DNA from 4 places in the Roseibium sp. MMSF_3247 genome. Region 2 is predicted to be linked to each of the others. Evidence: predicted binding sites of a transcription regulator. Region 2 holds the regulator's gene; each other region holds the start of a gene.
The links. The regulator PhoB, encoded in region 2, activates phosphate uptake and scavenging genes when phosphate is short. The targets are predictions, from matches to a motif close to TGTCATNNANCTGTCAT.

Region 1 (5,579 bases), on a different contig from region 2:
GCATCGGTTACCGCTCTGCGATCTTTACCGACATTGATGGGACGATCGCTGCTCCAAACCCGGCGAACCCGTTCACGACGGCCGTCACGAACGTGAAAACCGTGCTTGCAACGCCGGACATGGTCACTCTTTCGGCAAAGCAGAGCATCACAGACGACATTCGTGTCCTCGGTACTTTCGAGTGGACAAACTGGAGCCGCTTGAAAGAGCCGCAGATCACGGCTGATGCGACCGGTGCCACCGTGACCACGCTGCCGTTCAACTACAATGACGGCTACTTCGTCGCGCTCGGTGGTGAGTACGACTTCAACGACAAGCTGACCTTCCGCGCCGGTGCAGCGTATGAGTGGTCACCGATCGATGATCAAATCCGGTCTGCGCGCCTTCCGGACAACGATCGTATCTGGGTAAGCGCCGGTGCGTCCTACGTCTTCAACGAGCACTTCTCGTTTGATCTCGGCTACACGCATATCTTTGGTACAGACACCGATCTGAACCTTGTCCCGGGTCACCAGGACTACAGCGCTTCGAAGGGATCGCTGACCGGTTCCGTCGACTCTTCCGTTGACATCCTGACAGCTTCAGTTCGCATCAAGTTCTGATCAGCTGCCAGACTGGTTTTGAAAATTCTGCCGGCCCGCGATCGCGGGCCGGCTTTTTTGTCAGAATGCTGCCGGGTAAAGGCCGCCGTCCATGAGAATGTTCTGCCCGGTGATGTAGCCGGCGTGTGTGGAGCACAAAAAGGCACAGGTCTGGCCGAACTCCCCGGCTGTTCCAAAGCGGCGTGCCGGGATTTCTGCAGCCTGGCTCGCGCGAATGGCGTCCACAGTCTGACCGGACTGTTGTGCGGAGCGTTCAAACCCACCCCTCAGCCGGTCCGTATCCATTTTGCCTGGCAGCAGATTGTTGACCGTGACACCATGCGGAGCCAGCTGGCGGCAAACACCTGCCAGGAATGCTGTCAGGCCTGCACGCGCGCCGCTGGAAAGGTCCAGGCCTTCAATCGGCATCTTCACGGACAAGGACGTGATGTTGACGATCCTGCCAAAGCCACGGGCCTTCATTCCGGGGGTGACCGCCTGGATCAATTCGATCGGGGTCACGAAGTTCTGGATGGCACCTTCCAGCAAGGCAGCGCGATTGAGTTCTGTATAGTCCTTGCGAGGCGGGCCGCCATTGTTGTTGACCAGTATGTCGGGCTCTGGGCAGGCCGTCAGGAGAGCGGTTTGTCCTTCCGGTGTTGAAACGTCGGCAGCGACAACACTGACCTTGACCTGAAAGGTGTCCGTCAGATGCGCGCGGGTTGCTTCCAGGGCATCTTTGTCGCGCCCGTTGATCACCAGGTCACATCCGGCCTCTGCAAGCGCTTCTGCGCAACCTCTGCCAAGTCCGCGGCTTGATGCGCACACGATTGCCGACTTGCCGCGCAATCCCAAATCCATGATCGATCTCCCAAATTTTGAAGGTGAGGTTTGCGAGACCATATGAAAGGAAACCCGCTGCGGCTATCCCTTACGCGATGAACCTGCGTGATTGTGAGGCCCTGATTGAGCGCGCTTAAACGCATATGTTGGCGCGGCTAAGGGAAAGATCCTCCAATGACTTTAGGAAAACGCAACGTCAGTCCGCTTCAAACCCCATCTGTCATAATAGTGAAACTTGAATCGCGTCTATAGCGGTCCAATGGATCTAGGAGACGTGCAATGTCCACTTCGGAGACATCGCGGCATTACAGGGCCTTGTTTATTTCAGATGTACATCTTGGCACTCGCGGGTGCCAGGCGGAGCTTCTGCTTGACTTCTTGAAGGACAATGACGCCGAGACGATTTATCTCGTCGGCGACATTGCGGATGGCTGGCGGTTGAAGCGGTCCTGGTACTGGCCGCAGCTCCACAACGATGTGGTTCAGAAGATCCTGCGCAAAGGCCGCAAGGGCTCTCGAGTTGTCTATATTCCTGGAAACCACGACGAATTTCTCCGCAGCTTCCTAGGTACGCACTTCGGCGGTGTGGAAGTCACCGACAGCATCATCCATGAAACCGCAGACAACCGGCGGTATCTGGTGATCCATGGAGATCAATTTGATGTGGTGATCCGCCATGCAAAGTGGCTCGCGTTCTTTGGGGACAAAGCTTACGTCACAGCGCTTGGTGTCAACACGGTGCTGAACGCCGTGCGCCGCCGGCTTGGCCTGACCTACTGGTCTTTGTCAGCTTGGGCGAAGCTGAAAGTCAAAAATGCAGTCAGTTTCATCGGGCGCTTCGAGGAGGCTCTTTCCGACGAAGCGCGTCGTCAGGGCGTCGACGGTGTCATCTGCGGTCACATCCACCATGCAGCAAGCCGTGACGTCAACGGCATTCACTACATCAACACTGGCGATTGGGTTGAAAGCTGCACAGCGGTTGCCGAACATCATGATGGAACCTTTGAGGTGATCAGATGGGTAGAACAAGCCCAAACCGGAGCCCAAACGGCGAAGCCACAGGAAGCTCCGGTCGCCGCATGAGTTCCATTCTTGTTGTCACGGATGCCTGGCATCCGCAGATCAATGGCGTCGTGCGCTCGCTTGAACGCACAGCTGACGAACTCCGCGCCATGGGCGTTCGCATGGAGTTTTTGACCCCACAGGCATTCAAAACACTTCCGTGCCCGACATATCCAGAAATCCGTCTGTCTTTGACGCACAAGGGCACCGTGCGGCGGATGATGGATGAATTCGACTGTGAACATCTGCACATAGCGACCGAAGGTCCGCTTGGCCTGCTTGCAGCTGCGATCGCCAAAAAGCGCGGACAGCCGTTCACCACCAGTTATCACACACGGTTTCCAGAGTATGTTTCTGCCCGGATGCCGGTGCCGTTGTCCTGGTCTTATGCCTGGATGCGTCGCTTCCACAACGCCGGCAACGGCTGCATGGTGGCAACGACTTCGCTGGAGAACGACCTGAGAGACCGCGGCTTCCGGAACTTGATGCGCTGGTCGCGCGGGGTCGACGAAAATCTCTTCAAACCCTACGAGGGCTCTGTCCTGCCGCAGGATTTGCCTGGGCCGGTCTTCATGTATGTTGGCCGCGTTGCGATTGAGAAGAACATCAAGGCGTTTTTGGGCCTGAAACTGTCCGGCTCTAAGGTCGTTGTTGGCGATGGACCTCAGCTGGATACGCTGCAGAGAGAATACACCGACACGCTCTTCACGGGAGCGAAAACCGGTGAAGACCTGGCGCGTCATTACGCCAGCGCTGATGTTTTCGTCTTCCCGTCTCTCACCGACACGTTCGGCAATGTCATGCTGGAAGCGCTGGCGTGCGGGGTGCCAGTTGCTGCCTATCCGGTCATGGGGCCGCTGGACGTGATCGGCGATACCGGCGCCGGTGTTTTGTCCGAAAACCTTGCAGAGGCATGTGAGGCCGCTCTCGATATTCCGCGCGACCACTGCCGGAACATTGCACTCAATTACACCTGGGCAGCCAGCAGCCGGCAGTTCCTGGACAATTGTATCGCCGCCGTTGGCGGCTTGGCACAGGCCAACGCGGCAGAGTGATCTGATAGCCTCTGACGCTTTAAGATATTGGCGCCGCGGGATTTTGTAACCCTAACAATGTTGCAGTTGTCAGGCCATGGGGTAGCCGGTACTCCTGTCCACCTCAGACCCTGAATGAGGTGGCCATCATGACCGGCGCGACAGCAGAACAACCTTCCTCCAGCAGCGTAGCCGTCACTTTCGACGATGTATTGGAGGCAGCTGATGCCCTGGAGGGCGTTGCTGTCAAAACACCGCTCTTGACCAACCCCGCTCTGGACGAGCGCGTTGGCGGGCGTGTGTTGATCAAGCCCGAATGCCTGCAACGCAGCGGCTCTTTCAAGTTTCGTGGCGCTTACAATTGCTTGCGGCAATTGGACCCGGATGTCCGGGCCAAGGGTGTCGTCGCTTGTTCGTCGGGGAACCACGCGCAAGGTATCGCATCCAGTGCCAAGATCTTTGGCATGCCGGCGACGATCGTCATGCCTGCCGATGCGCCTCAGGTGAAACTGGAACGCACACGAGGATATGGTGCGACGGTCATTACTTATGACCGGGCCACCGAAGACCGCGACAAGATCGCTGCCGAGATCTGCGCCGAAACCGGCGCGACGTTCGTGCACCCTTACAATGATCCTGCCGTTATTGCCGGGCAGGGGACCGTTGGCCTGGAAATGGAAGCGCAAGCAAAAGACCTTGGTGTGCGGTTGGATGATGTCCTGGCTTGCACAGGCGGTGGAGGCCTTTCCAGCGGGATTGCGCTTGCGCTTGCAAACACTTCCGCGGAAACGGTGTTCCATACAGTCGAACCGCAATTCTTCGATGATTACAAACGGTCTTTGGAGGCAGGGGGATTGCTGTCCAATCCCGCCAAATCCGGCTCGATCTGTGATGCGCTTCTTTCTGAAAGTCCCGGAGAGATCGGATTTTCGATCCTGCGTCAATTTTCTGGGGAAGGATATACGGTCACGGACGAGCAGGTTCTGGACGCTGTGGCGTTTGCGTTTTCCGAGCTCAAGCTGGTTGTCGAACCCGGCGGCGCCGCTGCGTTGGCCGCACTGCTGTCCGGGAAACTTGACCTAAGGGAGCGGACCGTCGGTGTCGTACTGACGGGCGGAAATATCGACCCTAAGATGTTGTTTAAGGCTGTTTCGCGTTAACGCGCTGTTAGTGGCTGACCCATTAGGCGGATAATATCAGTCCTGTTCTTTCTCGGAGGATTCGCGAAAGAAAGGATGGTGCGGAAACAACCGTGGTGTCTGCTGAATTGCGAAGCAAAACCAGGAGGTTACGTTACGTAGGGGTATGCTCTCTGCTGATGCTGCCGTCCTGTCTTCCTTGGCATTGAATACCTGGTGTTCCGTCGAAACCCGCCTCACGAAGGGGCGTGTTACGTTGATTGGCGGGACAGCGTTGGCCTGAGGGGGACCAGCACTGGCTTGCAGGGTTTATGGAGCCAATATGCAGAACCAAACGCTAAAGGGCAGGCTGGCGTTTTTCCGTTTCACCGAAGAAGATCGCACACTTGCGCGATCGATCTGGCCGACACTTTCCTCTCATTTGCCGAGGATCATGGACGGATTTTACGACCATGTAAAAACAGTCCCGCATCTGTCGACAATGATCGGAGACCAGGAGGCCCGCCTGATCTCGGCGCAGCTCTCTCATTGGGAGCGTATGTTCCATGAAGGACCGACCGAGGCGTACCTTGAGCGCTCCATCCGGATCGGATTGGCACATGTGCGCATCGGTCTTGATCCGAGCTGGTACATCGGCGGGTATTCCTTTGCCTTAACCCAGATCTCCGAAGTGCTGCTGACCAAGCGGATGATGACCGCTGCCAAGCGCTCTAAGGTCATGGCTGTGATCACCAAACTGGTGATGCTGGACATGGACATCGCAATTTCGACCTACCACGAAAAAATGGTGGCGGACGCTGTTGCCCGGGAAGACGGGCTGAAGTCCGCGATTGCCACGTTCGAGACTTCCCTCAGCGGTGTGGTCGGCGAGTTGAGCTCTACGTCTGACGAGTTGGAGAACTCTTCCCGCGATCTCAGCC
Region 2 (5,579 bases):
CAGGATGTCTGAACATACAGTCACGGCTTATGATGACGAATTGAACGTCATGGCCGGCCGGATCGCTGAAATGGGCGGTCTTGCAGAAAAAGCATTTGCAGAAGCCGTTTCCGCCCTCGTGTCCGGCGACACCGATTTGGCGCGCCGCGTGATTGATCAGGATCGCCGTCTTGATGCGCTGCACCAGGACGTTGAGGAAGGCCTGATTGCAATGATCGTGCGCCGTCAGCCAATGGGGCAGGATCTGCGTGAAATCACAGCCGCCAGCCGGATCGCGAACGATCTGGAGCGTGTTGGCGATCTTGCAAAGAACGTCGCCAAGCGGGCAATCGCAATCGACAACGACATTCAGAGCAAGAAGCTGGCAATCGGCGTCGAGCACATGACCGAGCTGGCCCTCGGGCAGCTGAAAAAGGTTCTGGATGCCTACACCGGACGCAATGCAGAGGCTGCGCGCCACGTGCAGGAAGCTGATGCCGAAGTCGATGCGATCTACACCTCTCTGTTCCGCGAACTTCTGACGTACATGATGGAAGATCCACGGGTGATCACCTCCTGCGTCCATCTTCTCTTCTGTGCGAAGAACATCGAGCGGATCGGCGATCATGCCACCAACATTGCCGAAAACGTCTTCTTCATGGTGACGGGCGAGCGGCTTCCGGAAGACCGCACCAAGGTTGATGAAACCGGCGCTATGTGAGTTGCCAGAGCCAGCCTGAGCGGGCTGTGAAGCAGGAACTGTAAGCCGGCGCTTTAGTGCCGGCTGAGGGAATTGGAGCGAGAATTCATGCCGAAGGTCCTCATCGTCGAAGACGAAGAACCGTTGAGCCTTCTGTTGCGGTATAATCTGGAAGCTGAAGGATACGCCGTCGAGACCTGTGTCCGCGGCGACGAGGCGGAAATCCGCCTCCGGGAAACCCAGCCGGACCTTTTGTTGCTGGACTGGATGTTGCCCGGACTCTCCGGAATCGAACTGTGCCGGCGCCTGCGGGCACGCGAAGACACCGAGCGCTTGCCGGTCATCATGCTGACGGCGCGCGGCGAGGAAGCTGAGCGCATCAGAGGCCTGTCGACCGGAGCGGACGACTACGTGGTCAAACCGTTCTCAGTGCCCGAACTGATGGCGCGTGTCCGCGCGATCTTGCGGCGGGCAAGCCCGGAGGTGGTGTCCACGATGCTGCGCTCTGGCGATATCGAACTTGACCGGGAAACACACCGCGTCCGGCGCAGCACCAAGGAAATCCATTTGGGGCCAACAGAGTTTCGCCTTCTGGAATTCCTGATGACCGCACCAGGCCGGGTCTTTTCACGCGAACAGCTCTTGGATGGTGTTTGGGGGCACGATGTGTATGTGGATGAACGCACGGTCGATGTTCACGTAGGCCGGCTGCGCAAAGCGCTGAACAAGGGCAAGGCGAAAGACCCGATCCGCACGGTGCGCGGGGCTGGTTATGCCTTCAACGACCAGTTCACGGCAGCCTGATCGAGACTTTCAAGACAAACAAAAAAGCCCGCCAAATCGGCGGGCTTTTTCTTGGGTATTTCGAGATCAGGAGGCCTGGGCAACACTGGTCTTGTTGTTGGCGCTCCGGCGGCGGTCAGCGACCGGCTGGTAAGCAATCTTGCAGTGGTAGGGGCAGTAGGGCACCCCGGCTTCGGAAACCTGACCGCAGAAGTAGAAGTCTTCTGTCGCCGGATCGCCGATCGGCCACTTACAGGTGCGCTCAGTTAGCGTCAGGATGGTCGCCCGCTTGGACATTGGAACAACGTCAGCGATCGGTTCTGCAACGGGTTGAACCTCTGCGACCGGGGCCGGTGTCGGTTCCATCTTCAACGCTGCGGAGCCTTGGGTCTGCGGCTGTGTTTGCGGACGTTTCGGTGCCGATTGAGACGACGGGTTGGCCGTTGTGCGCGGACGGCGCGGTTTCGCGCTTGAGGAAGAAGACTTTGCGCGGCCGGAAAGACCAAGCCGGTGTACCTTGCCAATCACCGCGTTCCGTGTGACACCGCCAAGCTCACCCGCAATCTGGCTTGCGCTCAAACCATCACCCCAGAGCTTCTTCAAAAGCTCAACCCGTTCGTTCGTCCAACTCATTGCCGCACCCCTTGCCAAGGCCAGTGACTGGCCAAAATCCCGTTATTGGACACGCAAACGCAAGTCCATTATGGCATATCTTGTGCCTCTATTTGATACGCCGCACGAGATGTCGTGTCTGATTAGTCAAAGGTTACAATAACGTTAATTTGTGAAGCAACCGTCAGGCTGCAGTGAGTTGGGGATGAACGGACTTTTCCCCAACAGATGCGAGGTCATTGAGACTTTTACATAAAACAGCCCGAACCCGGGCAATGGCCATTTCCATTGACAGGCGGGGACCTCGGCAGTGTATAAGGATCTTGCAACGTGCCGCCGCTTTGGCGGCACATTGCGTTTTTGGCCTTTATTAAAGGTGATGCCCCGGAGTTCCGACGGTCCGATACCAGTGGCGCTTCCGGCGGCCAAAGGAGACTAAAGAGGTATGTCCGCGTCCGCGCTTTTTGGAAACTACGCAAGATCGAACCTGTCATTCGATCACGGGGAAGGTGTCTGGCTTGTTACGAGTGACGGCCGACGATTTCTCGATTGCGGGTCCGGGATCGCGGTAAATTCGCTCGGACATGCTCATCCGCATCTGGTCCAGGCCCTTCAAGATCAGGCGGCCAAGCTCTGGCATATTTCCAATCTGCACCAGATGCCGGATGGCGCGCGGCTTGCGCAGCGCCTCACCGATGCAACATTTGCAGACAAGGTTTTGTTCGTGAATTCCGGCGCCGAAGCAATGGAAGCGGCTATCAAGTGTGCCCGGCGTTATCACTATGACCGCAATGAGCCGGACCGGTATCAAATCGTGACCTTTGAAGGCGCTTTCCATGGCCGGACACTCGGCACGATTGCAGCAGGTGGCCAGGCGAAATATCTGGAAGGTTTCGGACCGAAGGCCCCGGGCTTCGATCAGGTGCCCAGCGGGGACTTGGAGGCCTTGAAAGCCATGGTCGGTCCGCAAACCGCAGCGATCGCGATCGAACCCATCCAAGGCGAGGGCGGCATTCGGGAAGTCGACTACGAATTCCTGCGCGCTCTGCGTAAGCTTTGTGATGAAACCGGAGCCCTGCTGATCTTTGACGAAATCCAGACGGGTGTCGGCCGGACCGGAAAAATGTTCGCGCATCAGTGGACTGGCGTTGATCCGGATCTGATGGCCGTCGCCAAGGGCATAGGCAGTGGGTTCCCGATGGGCGCTTGTCTTGCGACCGAAGAAGTTGCGTCCGCGCTGGCACCCGGAACCCACGGCACGACCTTCGGTGGCAATCCGCTGGCCATGGCTGTTGGCAATGCGGTTTTGGACGTCATTCTTGCAGATGGTTTTTTGGAAGAGGTTCAAAAGAAGGGCCTCTCCTTCAAGCAAAAGCTTTCCGGGCTGGTCGATAGCCACCCGAAGGTGTTCGAGGCTGTCCGGGGCAATGGTCTGATGCTGGGCATCAAGTGCACCGCGCCGGTGGGAGACTATGTCGCCGCCGCGCGCGAAGCGGGCATTCTTGCGGTCCCGGCCGGTGACAACGTTGTCCGGATCCTGCCGCCGCTGACCATCTCGGAAGAAGAGATTTCCGATGCGGTTGATCGGCTGGAGAAGGCTGCATTCGCCGTTGAGAAAAAGTTGTTGGAAGGAGCGGCCGAATGACCGCCAACGGAGCGTACAAAAACTTCCTGGATCTGACCCAATTCGAGGGCGATGATCTGCGCGCTATTCTGGAAACCGGAAAGAAGATCAAGGCAAACCGCAACGGCGTTCGCCGGGGTGAGGGGCCGCTCGCCGGCAAAGTTCTGGCCATGATTTTCGAGCAGCCATCGACACGGACCCGCATTTCCTTTGATGTTGGAATGCGTGAACTCGGTGGTGAGACTTTGATGCTGACCGGTGCGGAGATGCAGCTGGGCCGAGGCGAGACTATCGCCGACACGGCGAAGGTGCTGTCCCGGTTCGTCGACGGCGTCATGATCCGGATCCTGGACCACGAAGCTCTCAATGAACTGGCTGAAAACGCGACCATTCCGGTGATCAATGGCCTGACAAAGATCTCGCATCCGTGCCAGATCATGGCAGACATCATGACCTTCGAAGAGCATCGTGGTGGCATCTCCGGGCGCAGCATTGCCTGGACCGGCGATAGCAATAATGTTCTGGCGTCCTGGGTTCACGCCGCACCGCGTCTGGATTTCGAACTGCGCATCGCGACACCGGCCGAACTGGCCCCGCCTCAGGACTTGATTGAGACCGCCCGTGCCAAGGGTGGTTCCATTCTGGTCACCGACGACCCATATGAGGCTGTCAAAGGGACCGACTGTGTCGTCACCGATTGCTGGGTGTCGATGGGCGACGACGACGCCGAAAGCCGTCACAACCTGCTGAGTGCCTATCAGGTAAATGAACGTCTGATGGCGGAGGCAAATGGTGATGCACTGTTTATGCATTGCCTTCCGGCACACCGCGGCGAGGAAGTCACCAACGAGGTCATGGACGGTCCCAATTCTGTCGTGTTTGACGAAGCCGAAAACCGGCTCCATGCTCAAAAGGGCATTTTGGCCTGGTGTTTCGGCGCAGCTTAAGGCGTAGCCAAAGTGGCATTAAATTTGGAAGAACTGGGCATCAAGCCCGCAGGGCTGGACGCTGTCCGGCCCTTTGCCGTGGAAGGACTGGATGTCCGCGGGCGCAGTGTTGCGCTTGGCCCCATCCTTGAGAAAATTCTTGGACGCCATGATTATCCGGAGCCGGTATCCCGGCTTCTGGCGGAAGCCATTGTCCTGACAAGCCTGCTCGGAACCTCTCTGAAGTTTGACGGGCGGTTTACACTCCAGACCCAGACGCAAGGTCCGGTGTCGATGCTGGTCGTCGATTTTGAAACGCCGGACGCGATCCGTGCTTGCGCAACGTTCGACGCAGAACGTGTTGCCGGGTTGATCGATGCCGGTGCTGCAACGCCAGAGGCGCTGCTCGGGCATGGTCATCTGGCGATGACCATCGATCAGGGCAAGCACATGCAGCGCTACCAGGGCTTGGTCGAGCTGAATGGTATCTCATTGGAAGAAGTCGCGCGCCGGTACTTCGAGCGATCTGAGCAGATCCCGACCGAAGTCCGTTTGGCTGTCGGTGAACTCTACACCCGACAGGACGGAGACGTGCCGGTCAAATCTTGGACAGGCGGTGGCTTGCTCATCCAGTTTCTGCCTGAAGCGCCGGAACGGATGCGTCAGGCGGACATTGACCCGGGTGATGCGCCGGCGGGAACCGTGCGTCACGAAATTGACGAAGATGATGCCTGGGTCGAAGCCAAGGCACTTGTCGATACGGTCCAGGATGTGGAGCTGACAGACCCTGAAGTCAGCGTCGAAACGCTGCTCTACCGGTTGTTTCATGAGCGCGGCGTGCGGCTTTTCGATGCCCAGCCGATTGCCGATAAATGCCGTTGCTCGCGCGACAAAGTTGCCAATGTTTTGGCAAACTTTAGCGCAGACGAAGTGGAAGAAGTCACAGTTGATGGCA
Region 3 (5,579 bases), on a different contig from region 2:
CGCCATGAAATCATCGGCCACGTCATCAGGCAGATCGGCACACAGCGCTTGAAAGTCCTGTCTTTCGCGTTCCTGCCGGTTGTCACCGTCCGATTGGTGCGGGGCCGGAACATCACCAGAGATTGCTTCGCCAAGATCATGAAGAACACACAACTTGAGCAGCTTTTTGATATCGACACCAATGATGTCTTTCTCAAAGAGCAGAACCATCAAACACAGCCGCCAACTGTGCTCCGCAGTACTCTCCGCTCGTCCGCTCCGGCTGGTGCCGGATCGCAAAGTGTCCTTGAGCTGTTCGGCTGCCTGAAAAAAGGCAAGAAGACCGGTCAGCCGGCGATGGTCAATAAAGGGGGCGTGGTTGCCGTCGGTTTCGCTGTTCATGGGCGAAAGTTTACTCCGGCCAACACCGCTTGACGACACGCTGAATATTTTATGCAAACTGGCCGGGGTCGTCCCGCACAAGCCGGGCAAAGCGTCCGTCGGACAGGGCAAGTCGCGTGATCCTGATCCGGCTTTCCGGGATCGTCATCTCCGGGAAATCCGCGCGCTCCGTTGAAAACACGATATCCGGTGCGTGAGGTTCGAACCAACCCTTTGCGCCAAGGCTGTGTTCTGCGGTCTGGATTCCTTCCGACGCATAAGGCCAAAGCGGTCGGTCCATCAGTTCTTGAACACCCGTATGCCAGTCTCGCGCACGGGCAGGCGAGACGGCGAGCAGCCGGTGGCTGAGATCGCACACCAGATGAACCGGCGCGCTGTTGCTGCTCACAAGCTCCACCAAGGCCCTGTCCGCTGCACTGTTGGGTCGGGCGAGCAACAGCCGCTCCACTTTGGAGCGGTCAAGCCCGTCAGGCTCCGAAGCACCGCTCTCCCAGCGTGAGATTTTGGATTGCGACACCCCGAGCTCATCGGCCAATGCCTGCTGTTTGACACGATTGAGCACCCGCCAGCGGCGAAGGGACGGGCCGAGGTTTCGCGGATTTGGGATGATGTCCAAGCTCATATTGGGGTGACTGTAGCAGAAAACAGAAAGGGTGTCGGCTTTCACCAACACCCCCCTGTTCAGGTCAAGGTTATCGGACCCGGAAGCCTGCCGAAGCGGGATCGATAGTCCGTCTTGATCTCAACTCGACATCAGATCTCCGAAGACATCTGGTGCCTGCCGACCCCTCATCCCCGAAGAGATTTGAAGCCTGCACCGATATTGCAGATAACCCGCTGCTCACCGGAGAGCCGGGGCGCTGGCTGCGGAGCGCTCCGCATCAAGCGCAAACTGGGTGCCTCACAGCCGGTCCGCGAGAGCCGCAAGCGGCCCCTTGGGACTGTGCCCAGACAGCGATGACAAAAACCGTATGCTTTGGTTGGCGGTCCGAAACAGGTCTCTGCCGTGCTGTTGATTGAAGTTCACCACAGGAACTTGCTGCTGTCGAATCGCCCCTGTTAACCATTGTGACTTGTGGGGAAAGTCATCTCTTTCGTCTGAACGTCGCAGAAATGCCGGCCTTGTAGTAAGTTGAGTTCCCTTACGGAAATCAAATGCAAGTTAAGAAATGATTTTCCGGCAAAATAATAGGTCAGCGATACTTCTCTATGAATCCATCGATGGGCAAGTTGCGAAAATCGGGCAAGCGATCCTTCAGCTGATCGTGGCTCCAGTCCCACCAGGCGATTTCCATCAGAGCTTCTTCCTGGGTTTCCGTAAACCGGCGTTTGATTGGTTTCGCCGGAACACCGCCGACAATCGTATAGGGCGGAACGTCTTTCGACACGACCGCGCCTGCGGCAACGATAGCGCCGGTCCCGATTGTGACCCCGGCCAGAACCGTCACATTATGACCGATCCAGACATCGTGCCCGATTGTGACCCAATCGTCGTTGCGCCATTGAAAGAACTCCTGGTCATCATCACCCAGCCCATAGGCGGCCGCCCGGTAGGTGAAGTGATGTTGTGACGCGCGCCAGGTGGCGTGATTGCCAGGATTGAGCCGCACCCGCCGGGCAATCGAACAAAACTTGCCGATGGTTGACCAGACCACATCCCCCTCCTGAACGATATAGGAGTAATCGTCCATCTGGCTTTCCCGCATTTCGGTCAGCGCGCCGACTTCCGTCCACCTTCCGAGCTCACAGTTTTGAACGACCGCGTCTGGGTGAATATTGGGGGCTTCGGTCAGGCCGGGTTTTTGGTGCGGTGCGGACATTGCTTGTTCCATTGGTTTGTGACAGGCGCAGATGGATAGCTTTGGTCACATCATGACGCGTGACGCTTTGATGACGTATCCATGAACTCTTTCTCTTTTCCTCAGTTTCAGCCGGTTCGAAGCACCCTGACCAATATTTCAGCGCGGAAACACGCTTCTCGGGCTTTGTTCTTCTCTTGCAACCATGATTTGCCGAGCCATGCAGAACCCTCTGAGGAAGCAGGAAAATAAAGCCTTGTCCGGGCGCTGTGTGTGTCCCGGTAGGCTCTTGTCATTGAAATGTCATCGTTTCTTCAAGGGACTGATAAATAGCTGTCATCGCGTTGTTACGCTCGAATGGCTCTTGTCGCGCAGCAAATACGAACAAACACGGACAGGGCTGCCGCGTGATTCAATTTCAGGACGTCACCAAGACCTTTGGGTCCCGGACTGCGGTGAACAAGGTATCTTTCAACATCGACAAACCGCAGATGGTTGGCATTATCGGCCGCTCCGGTGCAGGCAAATCGACCTTGCTGCGCATGATCAACCGGCTGACGCCGGCGACCTCCGGTCAGATCCTCTTCAATGACCGCGATATTCTGAGCCTTAAGGGCGGCATGATGCGCCGTTGGCAGCGCGACTGCGCCATGGTGTTCCAGCAGTTCAATCTTGTGCCGCGCTTGGATGTGGTGACCAACGTGATGCTCGGCCGTCTGAATGGCCACGGCACGCTCAAGAGCCTCTTTAATATCTTCGACCAAGACGACGTGAAAACCGCACTTGCCGCGCTGGACCGGCTAGGCATTGCTCAGGAGGCACCCAAACGGGCCGAAGAGCTTTCCGGCGGTCAGCAGCAGCGCGTGGCGATTGCACGAGCGCTCATGCAGGATCCGCATATGATCCTGGCCGACGAGCCGATCGCCTCGCTTGATCCGATGAATGCAAAGATCGTCATGGACGCGCTGCGGGAAATCCACGAACGCGACAACAAGATCGTCATCTGCAATCTGCATACGCTCGACACCGCACGCACCTACTGTGACCGCGTGATCGGCATGCGCGATGGCTTCATCGTTTTTGATGGTGCGCCAGACGCCCTGACCACAGACGTGGCGCGCGAGATTTATGGCGCCGATGAAAGCTTCAATGAAGCGGCAACATCAACCGCCATCGATGCCGGTAAATCCGGCTCTCAAGAATCCGCCGGTGTGATGACCCCGGCGGCAGCAGCGGGCTGACCGTCTGCTCCCAAATCATCGTCATCAATTGTGAACCCTCGGGGGAGTGTCCCAAATGAAACTGGTTTCCAAAGTTGCTGCGCTGGCTGCAGTCAGCATGATCGCTCTGAACGCAACCGCTGCCGTTGCTGAAGAAATCTCCGAATTCCGCATCGGCATCCTCGGCGGCGAAAACGCTTCCGACCGTCTGCGTGCTTACACCTGCCTTGAAGAAAAGACCGCTGACCTGCTCGGCGTTCCGGTCAAGCTTTTCGCACCGGCTGACTACAACGGCGTGATCGAAGGCCTGCTCGGCGGCAACCTCGACATGGCTTGGCTTGGCGCGTCCGGCTACGCAAAAGTCTACCTGACCGATCCGGAAGCTGTTGACCCGGTTCTGGTTAAGGTCAACGTTGATGGCGGCTACGGCTACTACTCCATCGGTTTTGCCCGCAACGATGCTGAAATCAACTCGCTCGCCGACATGAAGGGCAAGGTTTTCGGCTTTGGTGACCCGAACTCCACGTCCGGTTACCTGATCCCGTCCATCGCCATCCCGCAGGAAGGCTACTCGATGGAGCCGGGCGACTATTTCGGCGACGTTAAGTTCACCGGCGGTCACGAGCAGACCATCGTTGCTGTTTCCAACGGCGACATCGACGCTGGTGTAACCTGGGCCGATGGTCTTGGTGAGTGGGAAGACGGCTACAACTCCGGCGCTCTGCGTAAGGCGTCCGATGCTGGCCTGGTCGACATGACCGAACTGCGTGAAATCTGGCGTTCGCCGGTGATCCCGGAAGGCCCGATCGTTCTCTCCAAGAAGCTTCCGGAAGACGTCAAAATCAAAATGACCGCTCTGATGGCGTCCCTAAACTCTCTGGACCCTGAGTGCGCATACGGCGTTGCTGCCGGTGAGACCAAAGGTTTCATGCCGATCACTCACGAAGCTTACGTCAACATCGTTGAAGCTCGTAAGGCAAAGAGCAAGAACTAAGCGTTCTTGAATAGCGCGCGGGCCGGTTTCCGGCCCGCGTTTTTTATGCGTGACGTTTAAAGGACATTGAAGATGGCCGTCGCTGCAATGGAAGAGGAAATCCTCTCCTTACGCAAACGCCGTCAGCTCTATTCGCTGATCGGACTTTTGTTGGTCGTTGCCGTTATGGTTTCGGGATACTCGAAATCCAACGACATGAACTCCGGCGGTTTTCTGCAGGGCCTGAGCAAGTTTTTCGATTATCCAGGCGAGATCGTGCTTGAAGCCTGGGAAGCCGGACCGGCGTTTTTTGGTCTGATCATCCAATATCTCCCAGCCATGCTGGAAACCTTGAACATCGCGGCCGTTGCGACGCTTTTGGGGGCTGCCATGGCCGTCGTCCTCGCCATGGCCTCCACGCGCAACGTCGACAGCTGGGGCCCGTTGATCCCGGTCGTCCGCCGTATGATGGATATTATGCGCGCCTTTCCGGAACTGATCATCGCGTTGTTCCTCATCTTTGTTCTCGGCTCCAGCCCGGTTCCAGCCATGATCGCCGTCGCGTTTCATACGGCCGGTGCGCTGGGCAAACTGTTCTCCGAAGTCAACGAGAACATCGACCGCAAGCCGATTGAAGGCTTGTCTGCCTGCGGTGCCAACTGGCTGCAACGCATCCGGTACGCAGTGATGCCGCAAGTGGCGCCGAACTACCTGAGCTACTTTCTGCTGCGTCTTGAGATCAACGTGCGGGCTTCCGCGATTCTTGGCTTCGTCGGGGCCGGCGGGATCGGTCAGGAGCTTCGGCGCACCATCGGATGGGGGCAGGGCGCCGGCGATGAAACCGCCGCGATCTTCGTTCTCCTCTTCGTCACCATCATGATTATCGATCAGGCTTCGTCTTATCTGCGCGGCAAACTGGTCGGCGCCGGCAGAGCGCACTAAGAGGGATCAGCGAACATGTCCACCGATACCCTCGAAAAGGTTGTCACACCGCAAGATGTCTGGTCGAAAGTGCGTCGCCGCGCGTGGCTGACGATCCTCGTCCCGCTCGGAATTCTTGCCTATCTGACCTACACATGGTTCGCCTTTGGCGTGCCGGATCTCCTTGCAAAGGCCCAGCCGGAGCGAGCCGTTATTCTGGCAACAGATTCAGTTGCCTATAAAGTTCATGTCACCAAGTTGCTTCGCCGCGACATTCTCGAGGTC
Region 4 (5,579 bases), on a different contig from region 2:
AACATGGTCCGGCGATCCGGGCTCCAGGTCAGACCGGTGATTTCACACTCGTTCGGACCAACCATGAAGCGGCGGATTTCACCGGTAACCGGGTCGCCGGCAAGCATCTGATTGTTGCCTTGACCGGCAAAGTCGCCTTCGTTCTTGTAGTTGCCGTCCGTCTGGATCCAGACCAGGCCGTTGGAGTCGAAAGCCAGGCCGTCCGGCGAGTTGAACATGTTCTCTTCGTTGACGTTCGCGGAGCCGGCATAGGCATCGGAATGAACGGTTGGGTTGCCCGCAAGAACATAAAGATCCCAGGTGAAACCCGGAGCCGTATGGTCGCCGCCATCCGGGCGCCAGCGCACGATCTGCCCGTAGTTGTTCTTCTCGCGCGGGTTCGGACCGTTGACGGATGTGTCGTCGCCGCCGGCATTCGGCTTGACCCCACGGTTCTTGTTGTTGGTCAGGCAGCAGTAGACTTCCGGTGCCTTTGGATTGGCCGAGATCCACTCCGGACGGTCCATGGTGGTTGCGCCGACTTTGGATCCTGCCTGGCGGGTATGGATATGGATTTCAGCCTGATCCATGCCGGTTGTTTCCGGGGTCAGGGCCACCCATGCGCCGGTGCCGTTGTCGCTGAACTTCGCAACATAAAGAATGCCGTCGTCCAACAGTGCGTCAGTCGGAGCACCCGGTGCGTAAACACCGTTGGAAACGTAGCGGTAGACGAATTCACCGCGCTCATCATCGCCCATATATACGACAATGCGGCCGTCATTGTTGACCACGGCTTCGGCGTTTTCGTGTTTGAAACGACCAAGGGCGGTTCGTTTTTTCGGTGTGGAGGTCGGGTCGGTCGGATCGATCTCGACAACATAACCGGCGCGGTTCGGCTCGTTCGGATGTTTGGAGACATCATAACGATCTTCAATTACAGCCCAGTTGTAGCCCCAGTCCGTTGCAGACACGCCATACCGAGCAAGTTCCGGAGTTACTTCGTGGTCCGGATTTTCCGGAGCGGAAAAATAGCCGTTGAAGTTTTCTTCACAGGTCAGGTACGTGCCCCATGGGGTGACGCCGTTGCCGCAGTTGTTCCAGGTCCCAAGAGACTTGGTGCCGGTTGGATCGGCTTCGGTCTTCATCAAGTCATGGCCTGCGGCCGGTCCGGTCAGCTCCATCTCGCTTTGCGGCGTGATCCGGCGGTTGTACGGGCTGTCCTTGACGATTTTCCAGGCGCCACCGTCATTGGCGATTTCAACAACTGAAATGCCGTGGGCCATCATGCCTTTGGCAATGTCGTCTTCGGCCATGATGCGCTTGTCTTCAGCGCTCAGCGCGATGATGTCGCGGTTGGTGTATTCGTTGTTCACGACGAGAAGCGTCTTGCCGTCATGGGAGAACACGTCCATGCCGTCCGTATTGTCGCCGAACGCGCGGGCCTGGCTATCCGCCGTGCCGCGGGTCGCATCATCAAACTCGGGAACATCGGACCACAATGGATCGCCCCATTGCACCAGGATTTCCGACTTGTAGCCTTCCGGAACAATCACTGCATCCGCTGTCGAAGTCGGGATCTGGGTAAAGGCAAAGCGGCCATCCGAGGCTTTTGCACCGGTCGGTACCAGGCTCGTGCCAAGGGCGGTAAAGCTGCCAAATGCCAAAACGCCGCCCAGAAAGCCGCGGCGGCTGATGGCCGATTCAACGATACGGTCAAAATCATTCTCTTCGGGACGGGGATTTACGACCTCGTCAAATTCATCGAACGACAAATCTTTGGTGTCGATGTTGGCCATTGAAGGCTCCTCCAGGCTAGCGACCGTTCTCGGTCTTGGCTAAGAATTTTTGGTTGGCACCCGCCAGGGTCGCATTGACTATAGCTGCAACTATTTAGCTGTCAAAGCGATGATCTGAACGACCGTTTCATCGCTTCGATTGAAACGCCCGTACCCATCGGATCTATGCAAATTTTGATTTCAAATGGATGACGCTTCCCGCCGTCATTCATTCCAAAAGATATGAAATTTGTCCGGGTTTGTTCCGGTATCGTGGCCCCGTTTGAGTTCATCTTGATCAAGCCGAACAGTGGGAGGCATGGGTTGGAAAACACGTTGGGAGGCTGTGGCGTACTGCCAACGCCTCCCAAAGAGTTACAGGGTCCTTTGCAGCTCTCAGCTCGGCGAAAAAGGAACAGATGAGTGGTGCAGCACGATCTTCAGATCGCCATCTTCCATCCGCTCAACACCAAAGGTGTATTCAACCTTCACTTCTGTGCCGTCAGTGGTCATGAAGTAGTAGTTGCCCATGGTCATGGCGGTTTCGCCGCTGATCACCATGCCCTCCGGTTCCCAGCGGACATTGCTATAAGGCGCGATCGCAAAGCCATTGTCCTCGGAGATATCGCCGCCCACAAAGTAGGAGAGGGCCGCGTCAAAGTCTCCCCGGAACTGATCTTCACTGGCGAGCGTTGGTTTAAAAAGGACAGGGCGGTCGCCGTAAGCATAAAACTGCTCGATATGGTTTGTTGCCGCCGCTCTATAGTCTCCACCGTCCGAATGCACCTTGCCGATGTTGACGATGCCTTCGCCCCAGGCGGTTTTCAGGGCAGTGACCTCCTTCTCCGTCAGTTCAGCAGAGGACTGTGTCGCCGCGGTGGCGGACACGGCGGTCGCTGCGAGCGCGGCAGCAATTGCAAAAGCGGCAGGTCTCAACATACTTCTCTCCTCCAGGAAATGGCAAGTTCATCCAAAGACAACCTGGAGATGGGAAGTCGACAATCACGTTACCAATTAAAAGAATTTAATGTTTGAGCCGGGCTGCATGCCATCTACTGGCCTGCCAATTGATCTTTTCTCTTGGCATGTGAGCCGACCTGATGTCGTTTGAGCGTTTTTGAAAATAGTTGAGAGTGTTTGACGAGGATCAATGGCTGTTGAGCTGCCCGCAGATACGGTGAGCACACATCGGAGCTGAAGATGCTGAGCAAACCTTTTCTGACAACGCATGAAATCGCTGAACTCCTGAAGGTGGGGGAACCAACGGTACGGACCTGGATCCATCAAGAGGAACTGCGGGCCGTAAAGCTCGGCCGGGAGTTTCGCGTGGCGGTCAAAGACCTGGAGGCCTTTGTGAACGAACACGCGACCAGAGCTCCCAGTTGGAAATAAGCCAGTCGGCCCATGCTTTTAGTTACTGCTGCACAGTCTGTTTAATCGGCGAACGCCGAAAATTGCCCGCTGATTAATTGGCGCAAACAGTCATACGAACAAACAAAACGCGCGAACCGAAGGCACACGCATTTGAGAGCTTGTGCACCGAAGGCACGCAAAAACTTCCACTCAAAATCACGAGGACAAGCAATGCCCAAAATGAAAGCTGCAGTGGTCACGGGATTTGGCAAGCCACTGGAAATCAGAGAGGTCGAAAAACCAGGCGCTCGAGAAGGCCACATCGTGGTCAAGATCGAAGCCAGCGGTGTGTGCCATACCGATCTCCATGCCGCCAAAGGCGATTGGCCTGTCAAGCCTGAACCGCCTTTCATCCCGGGCCATGAAGGTGTCGGCTACGTTGCCGAGGTCGGACGCGGTGTGACGTCTGTGAAGGAGGGTGACCGTGTTGGGGTGCCCTGGCTTCATCATGCTTGCGGCCACTGCAGCTCATGCATAACCGGATGGGAAACCCTTTGCCGGACCGATCCGCAATACACCGGATACACCGTCAATGGCGGGTTTGCCGAGTATGTCGAGGCTGATCCGGTCTATGTCGGGCATATTCCGGACGGGGTAGACTTCGCGCCGGCCGCGCCTATCCTGTGTGCGGGCGTCACTGTCTATAAAGGCCTGAAGGAATGTGAGCTCCGCCCGGGAAAAAGTGTCGTGATATCCGGTGTCGGTGGATTGGGGCACCTCGCGGTGCAGTACGCCAAGGCAATGGGTCTGCATGTCATCGCCGTGGACGTGGCTGATGACAAGCTGAAGCTCGCGTCCGATTTGGGCGCCGAAGTCACGATCAATGCCAAGACGCAAGACCCAGTGGCTGAGCTGACCCGATTGGGCGGCGCAGACGGCGTTTTGGTAACCGCCGTCTCGAATTCAGCTTTTTCTCAAGCGGTCGGCATGCTGGCTCCCGGCGGGACCATGAGTCTTGTCGGTCTGCCGCCCGGTGATTTCCCGCTGAACATCTTTGACGTTGTTCTCAACCGGAAAACCATCCGGGGCTCGATCGTTGGAACACGGGCGGATCTCGCTGAGAGCTTGGCATTTGCCGCAGAGGGAAAAGTTGCGTCGCACTACGCCACAGAGTCGATCAACAACATCAACGACATCTTTGGCCGGATGGAGCAGGGCAAAATTGACGGCCGCATTGTGATGACGTTGTAACCGGTGGCTAACAGAGAGGATTTCAATCATGGCAGCGGCGATTGAGGGCTATATCTTTTACGAGATCGCAGCTCTGCTCGTTCTTGCAGCAAGTGTCGGTTTTGTTGGTCTGTTGCTGCGGCAGCCCCTGATCGTTAGCTTTATCGCCGTTGGCATCCTTGCCGGTCCTTCGGTCCTGGGAATAGCGCAGTCAGACGCCCAGATCGATCTGCTGGCGGAGCTTGGAATTGCGGTCCTCTTGTTTCTCGTCGGACTGAAACTTGACTACAATCTTGTCCGAACCCTCGGCCCGGTCGCACTGGTGACCGGACTGGGGCAGGTGCTGTTTACGACCGTCTTCGGCTTCCTGATCGCGCTTGCGCTTGGCATGACACCAACCACCGCGATCTATGTCGCCATCGCGCTGACCTTTTCGTCAACAATCATCATTGTGAAGCTTTTGTCGGACAAGCGTGAGATCGATGCGCTGCACGGCCGGATCGCCCTTGGTTTCCTGATCGTTCAGGATGTCGTTGTCGTTGTTGCCATGATCACGCTTTCCGCGATTGGTGTCGGCAGTGCGAGCGGCAGCGACAGCGCCTTTGCCGATGTTTTGCGGGTCTTCGGCTATGGATTGGCGACGCTGGCGTTCGTTGCGTTCTTCATCCGCTTTGTAGCCAATCCGCTGGTCGAAAAATTGTCCACTGCGCCGGAGTTGCTGGTGTCGTTTGCCATAGGCTGGGCAGCATTGCTCGCAGCCGTTGGCCATTACCTTGGATTTGGCAAGGAGCTGGGCGGTTTGCTGGCCGGTGTGTCACTGGCATCGACCCCCTTTCGCGAGGCAATTTCAGCGCGTCTTGCTAGCCTTCGTGACTTCTTGTTGCTGTTCTTTTTCATCGCGCTCGGTGCATCGCTGGACCTGTCGGTCCTAGGCGCGAGTGTGGGACCTGCCATCGTGCTCTCCTTGTTCGTTCTGATTGGCAACCCTTTGATTGTTTTAGCGATCATGGGGGCCATGGGATACCGCAAGCGAACCGGGTTTCTTGCCGGCTTGACCGTTGCCCAAATCAGCGAGTTTTCTCTGATCTTCATGGCAATGGGTTTGACGATAGGCCACGTGGATGAGCGCGCGCTTGGTCTGGTGACACTTGTCGGGTTGGTCACAATCGCAGCATCGACCTACATGATCACGTTCTCGCATCAGCTCTATGCCGCGCTGGAACCGTTCCTTGGGGTTTTCGA

Region 1: RBB44_RS18520 (UDP-2,3-diacylglucosamine diphosphatase) is a predicted target of PhoB. The motif match lies at 1,643-1,659, and genes of this name have one in related genera.
Region 3: RBB44_RS07165 (DapH/DapD/GlmU-related protein) is a predicted target of PhoB. The motif match lies at 2,261-2,277, and genes of this name have one in related genera.
Region 4: RBB44_RS08990 (PhoX family phosphatase) is a predicted target of PhoB. The motif match lies at 1,953-1,969, and genes of this name have one in related genera.

Annotation. Positions count from the first base shown of each region.
Region 1 covers NZ_JASHII010000005.1:388,043-393,621, forward strand. The annotation lists gene RBB44_RS18510 (OmpP1/FadL family transporter) at 1-602, shown strand, start outside; gene RBB44_RS18515 (SDR family oxidoreductase) at 663-1,442, opposite strand; gene RBB44_RS18520 (UDP-2,3-diacylglucosamine diphosphatase) at 1,704-2,507, shown strand; gene RBB44_RS18525 (glycosyltransferase family 1 protein) at 2,504-3,541, shown strand; gene RBB44_RS18530 (threonine/serine dehydratase) at 3,670-4,680, shown strand; gene RBB44_RS18535 (globin-coupled sensor protein) at 4,982-5,579, shown strand, end outside.
Region 2 covers NZ_JASHII010000001.1:993,817-999,395, forward strand. The annotation lists gene phoU (phosphate signaling complex protein PhoU) at 5-700, shown strand; gene phoB (phosphate regulon transcriptional regulator PhoB) at 788-1,483, shown strand; gene RBB44_RS04505 (GcrA family cell cycle regulator) at 1,550-2,095, opposite strand; gene RBB44_RS04510 (aspartate aminotransferase family protein) at 2,520-3,719, shown strand; gene argF (ornithine carbamoyltransferase) at 3,716-4,645, shown strand; gene RBB44_RS04520 (Hsp33 family molecular chaperone) at 4,658-5,579, shown strand, end outside.
Region 3 covers NZ_JASHII010000002.1:365,517-371,095, forward strand. The annotation lists gene RBB44_RS07155 (HD family hydrolase) at 1-381, opposite strand, end outside; gene RBB44_RS07160 (helix-turn-helix domain-containing protein) at 431-1,048, opposite strand; gene RBB44_RS07165 (DapH/DapD/GlmU-related protein) at 1,575-2,201, opposite strand; gene phnC (phosphonate ABC transporter ATP-binding protein) at 2,588-3,421, shown strand; gene phnD (phosphonate ABC transporter substrate-binding protein) at 3,477-4,394, shown strand; gene phnE (phosphonate ABC transporter, permease protein PhnE) at 4,467-5,315, shown strand; gene phnE (phosphonate ABC transporter, permease protein PhnE) at 5,331-5,579, shown strand, end outside.
Region 4 covers NZ_JASHII010000002.1:782,845-788,423, forward strand. The annotation lists gene RBB44_RS08990 (PhoX family phosphatase) at 1-1,775, opposite strand, end outside; gene RBB44_RS08995 (phosphoribosyl-AMP cyclohydrolase) at 2,151-2,693, opposite strand; gene RBB44_RS09000 (helix-turn-helix domain-containing protein) at 2,955-3,146, shown strand; gene adhP (alcohol dehydrogenase AdhP) at 3,339-4,358, shown strand; gene RBB44_RS09010 (cation:proton antiporter) at 4,387-5,579, shown strand, end outside.